2 regions of the Prevotella sp. FD3004 genome follow, and region 1 is predicted to be linked to the other one. Evidence: riboswitches for the same ligand, from Rfam matches in the RefSeq annotation. Region 1 holds a riboswitch; the other holds the start of a gene.
What was found. A riboswitch is a leader RNA that binds a small molecule or an ion and turns the genes downstream of it on or off. The one in region 1 is predicted to bind thiamine pyrophosphate.
Positions count from the first base shown of each region.

Region 1 (4,388 bases):
GTCCCTTCTTCAGGTCAACCGTGTAGTTGGGGTCGGTATAAGGTCCGCTGGTATCGTAGATATACACTGGTGCGTTGGGCTCCATGTGGGGGGTACCGTCGTCATCGCGGGTTACGGTGGGGGTCAGGTTTACCTTAGTCATACCCACCTTTACATCAGGGTACAACTGGCCCTGCATATAGAATTTCTCACGCTGTGCGTAAGCTTTGTGATCATTTATCATATTTTGAACTTTAAACATTAAGAAATGCGGTTAATGGGCTGGAGGCTTCGGCGCAATCGGCAATGGCTCCTAAGCCTGCCTCGTAGGCCTGGCGACCGGCAATCACAGCCTGACGGAAGGCATCGGCCATTTTTACGGGATTGCCTGCTACGGCAATGGCAGTATTCACCAGCACGCAGTCGGCACCCATCTCCATCGCCTCGGCAGCATGACTGGGGGCACCGATACCAGCATCAACCACTACAGGCACAGTAGCCTGGTCGATGATAATCTGCAAAAAGTCCTTCATTCTCAAGCCCTTGTTGGTACCGATGGGGGCTGCTAATGGCATCACTGTAGCTGCACCAGCCTCTTCCAGATGCTTACACAGCGTGGGGTCGGCCTGGCAGTATGGCAGCACCACAAAGCCCAGTTTTACCAACTGCTCGGTGGCTTTCAGTGTCTCAACCGAGTCGGGCAACAAGTAGCGTGGGTCGGGGTGTATCTCCAACTTCAACCAGTTGGTGCCAAAGGCCTCGCGGGCCATCCGGGCAGCAAACACCGCCTCTTCAGCATTACGCACACCCGATGTATTGGGCAGCAGCTGTATGTTGGGGTTCTGGGTGATGTGTGTCAGCAAATCGTCGTTCTTGTCGTCGAGTTCCACACGTTTCATGGCAACGGTAACCATCTCCGATCCCGAAGCCTCGATAGCCTGGGCCATCAGCGCATTGTTGTTAAACTTGCCTGTGCCCAGAAACAAACGAGAGTTAAACTCCCGTCCTGCAATTACTAATTTACTCATGATTAACTATGTTTGTTAAGTGTTTCATTTCGTCAATGGGGTTTGCGGCTCGCAGCACCGTACCACTCAGGGCTATGCCGGTGATGCCGGTAGCCAGTATGGCGGGGATATCCTCCTTGGTAATACCACCGATAGCCACAATGGGTATATCGATATGTGCCGCACGCATCTCGATAATAATCCTGCGGTAGCCATCCAGCCCTAATACAGGCGACAGCTTCTGCTTGGTGGTGGTAAATCGGTAGGGCCCACAACCGATATAATCGGCCCCCGACTCATAGTGGCTCTTCACATCCTCGAACGTGTTGGCTGTTCCACCTATGATATAATCGGGACCTAATAAGCGTCGCGCTTCGGCAATGGGCATATCGTTCTTGCCCAGGTGCACCCCATCGGCCTGCAACTCTTTTACTAATGCCACGCGATCGTCGATAACAAATGTAGCGCCAAACTTCTGGCATAGCTGCTGGGCTTCTATCGCAATGGGGCGCACCTCGTCGTCGGTAGCATCCTTCATGCGTAGCTGTATCCATCGGCACCCACCCTGCAAGGCAAGGGTGATGCTGTCCAAGTAGCTATACTTTTCGGTGTAGTGAGAAATAAACTGTAACATAGTCCTTACCCCCCGCATGCAGCTTTGATAATAGTGATACTGGCGCCCTCTTGTAGGATGGTGGCATCCCAAGATGTGCGTGGTTTCAACTCATTATCGATGGCTATTGCCACACCTTTGGCGGGCAACTGCAATTGGGCGGCAAGCTCGGATACAGTTTTGGCTTGCGTCTCGTGTTCTTTGTTGTTAATCGTTACTTTCATATTGCATTCCTCCGACGGCATTACCCGCTTCAGGTTCTATGGGTATTTTCTCAGCGTTGGCACTTGCCTCAGCACCCCGAATATTTAATTTTGCGCTGCAAAAGTAAGCATATTTTTCCTTTCAAACAAATAATCAGCCTACTTTTTGTTTACGAACACAAAAAAAAGGCACATGCATCTCGCACACGCCTTTCTCATTAGGTTACTTAAAAACTTTTCTTCTTACTACTTATTATCAACTATATAACCAATTTATCATACTAACTTATCATTACATTTTCAACTCAAAAGTACAACGGGCAGGAAGACAGTCGGACGACGTACCGACAAGGGCTTCGAACAGACCTGGCTCGGCCGTCCACCTAGAGTTGCTCTCGTCGTAGAAACTCAATGCACGCTTGTCGATGGTAAGACTTACCTGCTGTGTCTCGCCTGGCTGAAGGAACACCTTCTGGAAGGCCTTGAGTTCCTTAATAGGGCGATCGACACTGGCTTGTCTATCGTTGATATATAACTGCAGAGTCTCTGCACCAGCCCGACGGCCCGTATTGGTGACAGGAATGGTGAAGGTAATCTCGTCGTCAGCAGCTATCTGCAGCTTGTTAGCAGTGAGTTTTCCCAACATAAATGTAGTGTAACTCAAACCATGTCCAAAAGGAAAGAGAGGTTTCACTTTCTGCTTGTCAGTCCAGCGATAACCGACATAGATATCTTCCTTATATGTCTCATCTATAATCTGATGACCCTCGCGCCACGTGCCAGGAAACGCATTGAGCGCATGAGCGCCACACTGCTCCAGACTGTCATACCAAGTAAAGGGTAACTTACCAGAGGGATTCACATCACCTGCAAGCACACTAGCGATGGCCTCACCAGCCTCGGAGCCGATAAACCAGCCCTGAACGACAGCGGGCACCTTAGACAGCCAAGGCATGGCGACACCATTACCACTGATATTAACATAAACAAGACGCTTATTGGCGGCAGCCAGAGCCTCAATAAGACGATCCTGAGCATAAGGCAGACCATATTGTTGACGGTCGTGCCCTTCACAGTCCTGATAATTGCTCTTATTAAGACCACCGAAGATAATCACGACATCAGCCTGACGGGCTTTGTCAACCGCTTCAGCAATAAGCTCATCGGCAGGACGTGTCTCGTAGAGTGAACGACCGACGGTCACACCATTATAACTCTGAATGGTATCACCTACATAGCCACGGGCAAAGTCTATCTGACTACTTTTGAAACGCTCACGGATACCATCAAGTGGCAAAATCTCACGCTGTACCTTCAGCGAAGAGGAGCCTCCACCTACAGTCATCATCTTGATGGCGTTTTCGCCCACCACAAGAATACGCTCAGGTCTCTGGAGTGGTAACAGAGGTTGTCTGGTCTTACCATTTTTAACAGGATCGTTTTTCAACAGTACTACACCCTCCTGGGCTATCTTCAGAGCAGCATTATAATGGCTCTCAGAACAGAGGAAGCCATATGGCTTGTGGCGGTTCATCGTGGTGCGATAGAACAGACGAAGGACACGACGTACTTTCTCGTCGAGTTCTTTCATATTGTATTTACCTTCCTGTATAAGTTTCTTATAGGGCAGAGCAAGGTAATAACTATCATAGGCATTGGTAGCCCCCATGGTCAGACCATCGGTCCACGAACCGAACTCGAGGTCGAGTCCATTGGTGACTGCCTCGTCGGTATCATGACATCCACCCCAATCACTGACTACCACACCATCGTAACGCCAATCCTGTTTCAGAATCTTATTCAGCAGAATGCTATTATGACAGTTGTGTTGGTTTTTATAAAGGTTGTAGGCGCCCATAATACCCCATGTGCCAGCCTCGGTAACGGCTGCTTTGAAGGCAGGCAGATAAATCTCGTGGAGAGCACGCTCACTGACGATAACATTAACCTGATGACGGTACTCTTCGTCGTTGTTTAGTGCATAATGCTTGACGCATGCAGCCACCCCCTTCGATTGGAGACCCTGAATATAAGGTACCACCATACGAGAGGCCAGCCATGGATCTTCACCCATATACTCGAAGTTACGACCACCCAGCGGGGTGCGGTAGATGTTCACGCCAGGACCCAGGATCATGGCTTTGCCACGATAGAGAGCCTCTTCACCTAGGCTCTCCCCATAGAGACGAGCCATCAACGGATTCCAAGTGGCAGCCAGACATGTAAGCGCAGGAAAGGCTACGCACGAGTCATTGGTCTGGCCTGCCTGTTCCCACTCATCCCAAAGCACATCGGGACGAACACCATGAGGACCGTCATCGGTCCAAAGGTCAGGAAATCCAAGACGTTTCACGCCAGGGCTGGAGAACTTTGACTGCGCATGGATTACAGCAATTTTCTCGTCAAGCGTCATACGAGTTAGAGCATCGTCAATACGTTGCTCAACAGGTTTCGTATCGTCAAGATACACGGGTATACTCTGTGAATTTGCGAAAGGTAAAAAGGTAAAAAGGTAAAAAGGCAAGATCTTTACCCATCCTATTTCCTTAAACACGGATTTCGACATGAAATTTATCCTCATTTCTT
Region 1 covers NZ_JQKR01000011.1:115,551-119,938, reverse strand. Annotated here, with positions in the region: gene thiC (phosphomethylpyrimidine synthase ThiC) at 1-223, opposite strand, end outside; gene T325_RS02875 (thiazole synthase) at 234-1,007, opposite strand; gene T325_RS02870 (thiamine phosphate synthase) at 1,000-1,620, opposite strand; gene thiS (sulfur carrier protein ThiS) at 1,626-1,823, opposite strand; TPP riboswitch at 1,810-1,912, opposite strand; gene T325_RS02860 (glycoside hydrolase family 3 C-terminal domain-containing protein) at 2,095-4,368, opposite strand.

Region 2 (4,388 bases), on a different contig from region 1:
GTAACGGGGCGGCCGATGTTAAGGTTCACGTAATAACCATTGCTTACAGGAATGTCTATCGCGACCTTACAAGGGCTGTAGAGATCGTGGACTGCTTTGCAAAGCACGAAGAAAAGGCTGCGGGTGTAAGCACGGCTGCCGCTGGGTGAGGTGATGTCTAAGAACTCAACCTCCTTTTGTTTGTAGACACGGAAATGCATGCCTTCCACCTTATTATTTACGCACGCAGAAATAGGACCGTGCTTCAACTGGATTCCTGAAAGTTGATAAACATCTTCGAGGGTGGCACCCATAGGTGCTTCGATTGTTTTTTCGTTGTTACGGATGAGGATCTTTATAGTCTGTTCCATGATGTTTTCTATTGCTTTAAGTTGTTTTTGTGGCAAAGATATAAAATAATTATGAATTATGAATAATGAATTAAGAACTTTTTTGTATCTTTGCATCCGAATTATCGAATCAAAAGAAATTCTTATGCTCGTATTATTCAAACTACTAGGCTCACTCGCATTGTTGATGTTCGGTATGAAATCGATGAGTGAAGCTCTGCAGAAAATGGCAGGTCCGCAACTGCGTCATGTTTTGGGCGCAATGACTACCAATCGTTTCACGGGAATGTTGACTGGTATGCTAGTGACTGCATCGGTACAGTCTTCAACAGCTACCACGGTGATGACGGTTTCGTTTGTAAATGCTGGATTGCTTACACTGGCACAGGCCATATCTGTAATCATGGGCGCAAATATCGGAACGACGCTGACGGCGTGGATTATGTCGGCAGGTATGTCGTTCGATATCACAAGTGCTGTATATCCGGCTTTTTTTATAGGAATCATTCTGATTTATCTGAAAAAGTACCGCTATATCGGTGATTTCCTGTTCGGCTTGTCGTTTCTGCTTTTAGGACTGGGTACACTCCGAATGACGGGAGCAGAGATGCATTTGGGCGAGAACCAGGCAGTACTCGATTTCTTTGCCTCGTTTGATCCGGACTCTTTCCTCACCACACTGATATTCCTCTTCCTTGGAGGGGTGCTGACTTTCTGCGTGCAGTCGTCGGCAGCTGTAATGGCCATTACCATGATTCTTTGTTCGAGTGGTGCGTTGCCTATCTATCAGGGTATTGCGCTTGTGATGGGTGAGAATATCGGAACTACCGTTACTTCAAACCTTGCCGCTCTCTCTGCCAATACGCAGGCTCGTAGAGCTGCTTTGGCTCACATGTTCTTCAATGTGTTCGGTGTTGTATGGATTCTGTTTGTCTTCCGTCCGTTTGTTGATGCCGTTTGCGGTCTTGTGGGCTATGACGTGACAATGGTAAAGGGAATGGCTGAAACGAAGTTGTTCCTGGCTAATGCTGCTAAACTGAGTTTTGTGTTGGCTGCCTTCCATACTTGCTTTAACGTGGTAAATACTTTTATTCTTATTTGGTTTATTCCGCAAATCGAACGTTTCGTATGTTGGGTTATCAAACCCAAGAAGATCGATGAGGAAGAAGATTTCCGTCTGCACTTCATTACAGCAGGTTTCATGAAGACCCCAGAACTTTCCGTGCTTGAGGCTCAGAAGGAGATTCAGGCCTTCTCGGAACGTATGCAGCGTATGTTTAATATGGTGCGTGAATTGCTAACCCTTTCTAGTAGTGCAACGAACAAGAAAGATAATAAAGCAGGTGATTTCAATAGGCTTTATACGCGCATTGAGAAGTATGAAGGAATCAGTGATAATATGGAATTGGAGATTGCAAAATATCTCGATTCCGTCAGTGATGCACATCTCTCTGATGATACAAAAGGTAAGATTCGTGCCATGCTCCGTGAGATTTCTGAGTTGGAATCGATAGGTGATGCCTGTTATAATATGGCGCGTACCATCTCTCGTAAATATAATGGAAAAGAAGACCACTTCATTGAGAAGCAGTATGAACATATTCATCAAATGATGGAGTTGACCGATCAGTCACTCTCGCAGATGAACCGCTTGATGCTAGGACGCAAGGAGTCGTTTGATGTGAACCGCTCATTCAATATAGAGCATGAGATTAATAACTACCGTAATCAGCTGAAGACGCAGAATATTACTGATGTCAATAATCATGAGTATACTTATGCTGTTGGTACCATCTATATGGACTTGATTAATGAATGCGAGAAACTGGCCGACTATGTGGTCAACGTAGTTGAGGCTCGCATGGGTCTTAGATAAAAAAATGGGGAAACGCTTTGTTTCCTCATTTTTTTTGCTTAATTTTGCCGCCGATTTCAAGGGGTGCCTGCGGGTGCAGGCTGAGATGATACCCTCTAACCTGATCCGGATTATACCGGCGTAGGGATGGAATAAAGGATTAGTCAACACATTTCCCCGTTACATCATTTTTTTAGTATTCAAAAGAGGTATGAAAAGATTGGCTTTTAGTGTGACTGCGCTGATGTGCGTAATAGGTGTCAATGCACAGAATCGTTCAGCGCTCTATGATTCTACTCAGGTAGAGCAGTTGCAGGAGGTCGTCGTCAAGGGTGTTAGAGCCCAGAAGAACGCACCTTTTGCCGTGGTAAACATTAAGAAACAGCAGCTTAATGAGTTTTCAAAGTCAGGAAAGGAGTTGCCTATGCTTTTCTCACAAACGCCAGGCGTTGTTGCATGGAGTGAGAACGGACTTGGTACAGGAACGACCTATATGCGCATTCGTGGCGCAGGTGATTCCCGTATCAATGTGACACTCGATGGTGTCCCCCTCAATTCGCCTGAGGATCAGTGCGTTTTCTGGGCAAATATGAACTCTTATGGTTCACTGCTCGGTAGTGTGCAGATACAGCGTGGTGTGGGAACATCAACCAATGGAGATGGTGCCTTTGGCGGCACTGTAGCCCTTGCATCGGCAACCCCATTGCAAGAACCAAGCCTTGAGGTTTCTGCTAGCTATGGATCTTTCAACACATATAATCTGGGTGGTAAGTTCTCAACAGGAATGTTATGGAATCACTTGATATTTGACGGTGCTTATCATGAAACGCATACCGATGGATTCATCCATGGCACAAGTGGCCGCTCAGGTTCTTATTATGGTGGCTTGACATGGTTAGGCAATAACTTTCAGATACGTTATAAGAACATCGGCAACTTCGAGCGTACGGGTCAGGCTTGGAATGGAATTACCGCAGGTAATGACGATTACTCGTTAATGGATGGCTGCTATGATGATGGAACATGGAGTTATAACTCAAAGACAGGCATCAAGGATTATCAGGATATGTGGAATGTGGGACTTGGAAAGTATAACTCACTTTATGAGAAACTTGTCACGGGAGAGGATGGCCTCTTTGTAAAGGATGCTAATGGTAATTATCAGGTGGAGCGTTACAAGATGGCAGATGGTACCTGTTGGGACAAAACCACAGATAACTTCTGGCAAAACCATAATATTCTTTCTGCAGCATGGACTATTAGTGACCATTGGAGCTCTACGGCCTCGTTACACTATACTCATGGCTATGGCTATTATAAGGAGTTCCGTCCGCAGAACAAAATCAAGAAACTGGGATTGCCTAACGCAGATTTCAATGATGAGGACATAACGAAAGTGAAGCGCACCGATTGGATTCGCAAGAAGGGACTCAAACAGGATACTTATGGTCTGGTGTGGAATATGAACTATAAGGATGAAGAGTGGGATGTTATCGGAGGTGTCTCGCTCCAGAATTTCGACGGCAATCACTTCGGCTATGTTACCTATCTCTCAGATGAGACCCTTAGGAGTCGTCTGCTCAATAATGGTGATTATCAGTATTATGATTCTGATGCCCATAAATTCGATGGGAATGTATTTCTGAAAGCCGCCTACCATATCACAGAACAGTGGGATGTCTTTGCTGATATGCAGTATCGGCACGTAAGTTATAAGACTGATGGCTGTAATGATAAGTTTGCCTACAACGAGAAAACGTATCTCTATGAGAAACATATTCTCGATATCGACAAGAAATACGATTTCTTCAACCCGAAGGCTGGTTTCTCGTGGCAGTTAGACGGGCATCGTGTTTATGGTTCTGTGGCACTGAGTCATCGTGAACCTGAGCGCAACAATTTTACCGATAATTACATCTATCCCGCACCTAAGGCAGAGCAGTTGCTTGATTATGAACTTGGTTATACTTATAATGGTGACATTTGGCGTGTTGGCGTGAATGGCTATTATATGGATTATACCGATCAGTTTGTGCAGACTGGACAAACTACTGACATCGGTGAAAAATTAACAACGAACATCAAAGACTCATATCGTATGGGTGTTGAACTGCAGGCTGGTATCGATCCTACGTCGTGGCTCACCATCGAGGGTAACGCTGCTCTGAGCAAGAATAAGATTAAGGACTTCGACGAGTTTGTTG
Region 2 covers NZ_JQKR01000012.1:2,671-7,058, reverse strand. Annotated here, with positions in the region: gene T325_RS03525 (nucleoside kinase) at 1-350, opposite strand, end outside; gene T325_RS03520 (Na/Pi cotransporter family protein) at 475-2,205, shown strand; TPP riboswitch at 2,255-2,349, shown strand; gene T325_RS03515 (TonB-dependent receptor) at 2,396-4,388, shown strand, end outside.
Region 2: linked by a shared signal. The riboswitch ahead of T325_RS03515 (TonB-dependent receptor) and the one ahead of thiS (sulfur carrier protein ThiS) in region 1 are both predicted to bind thiamine pyrophosphate.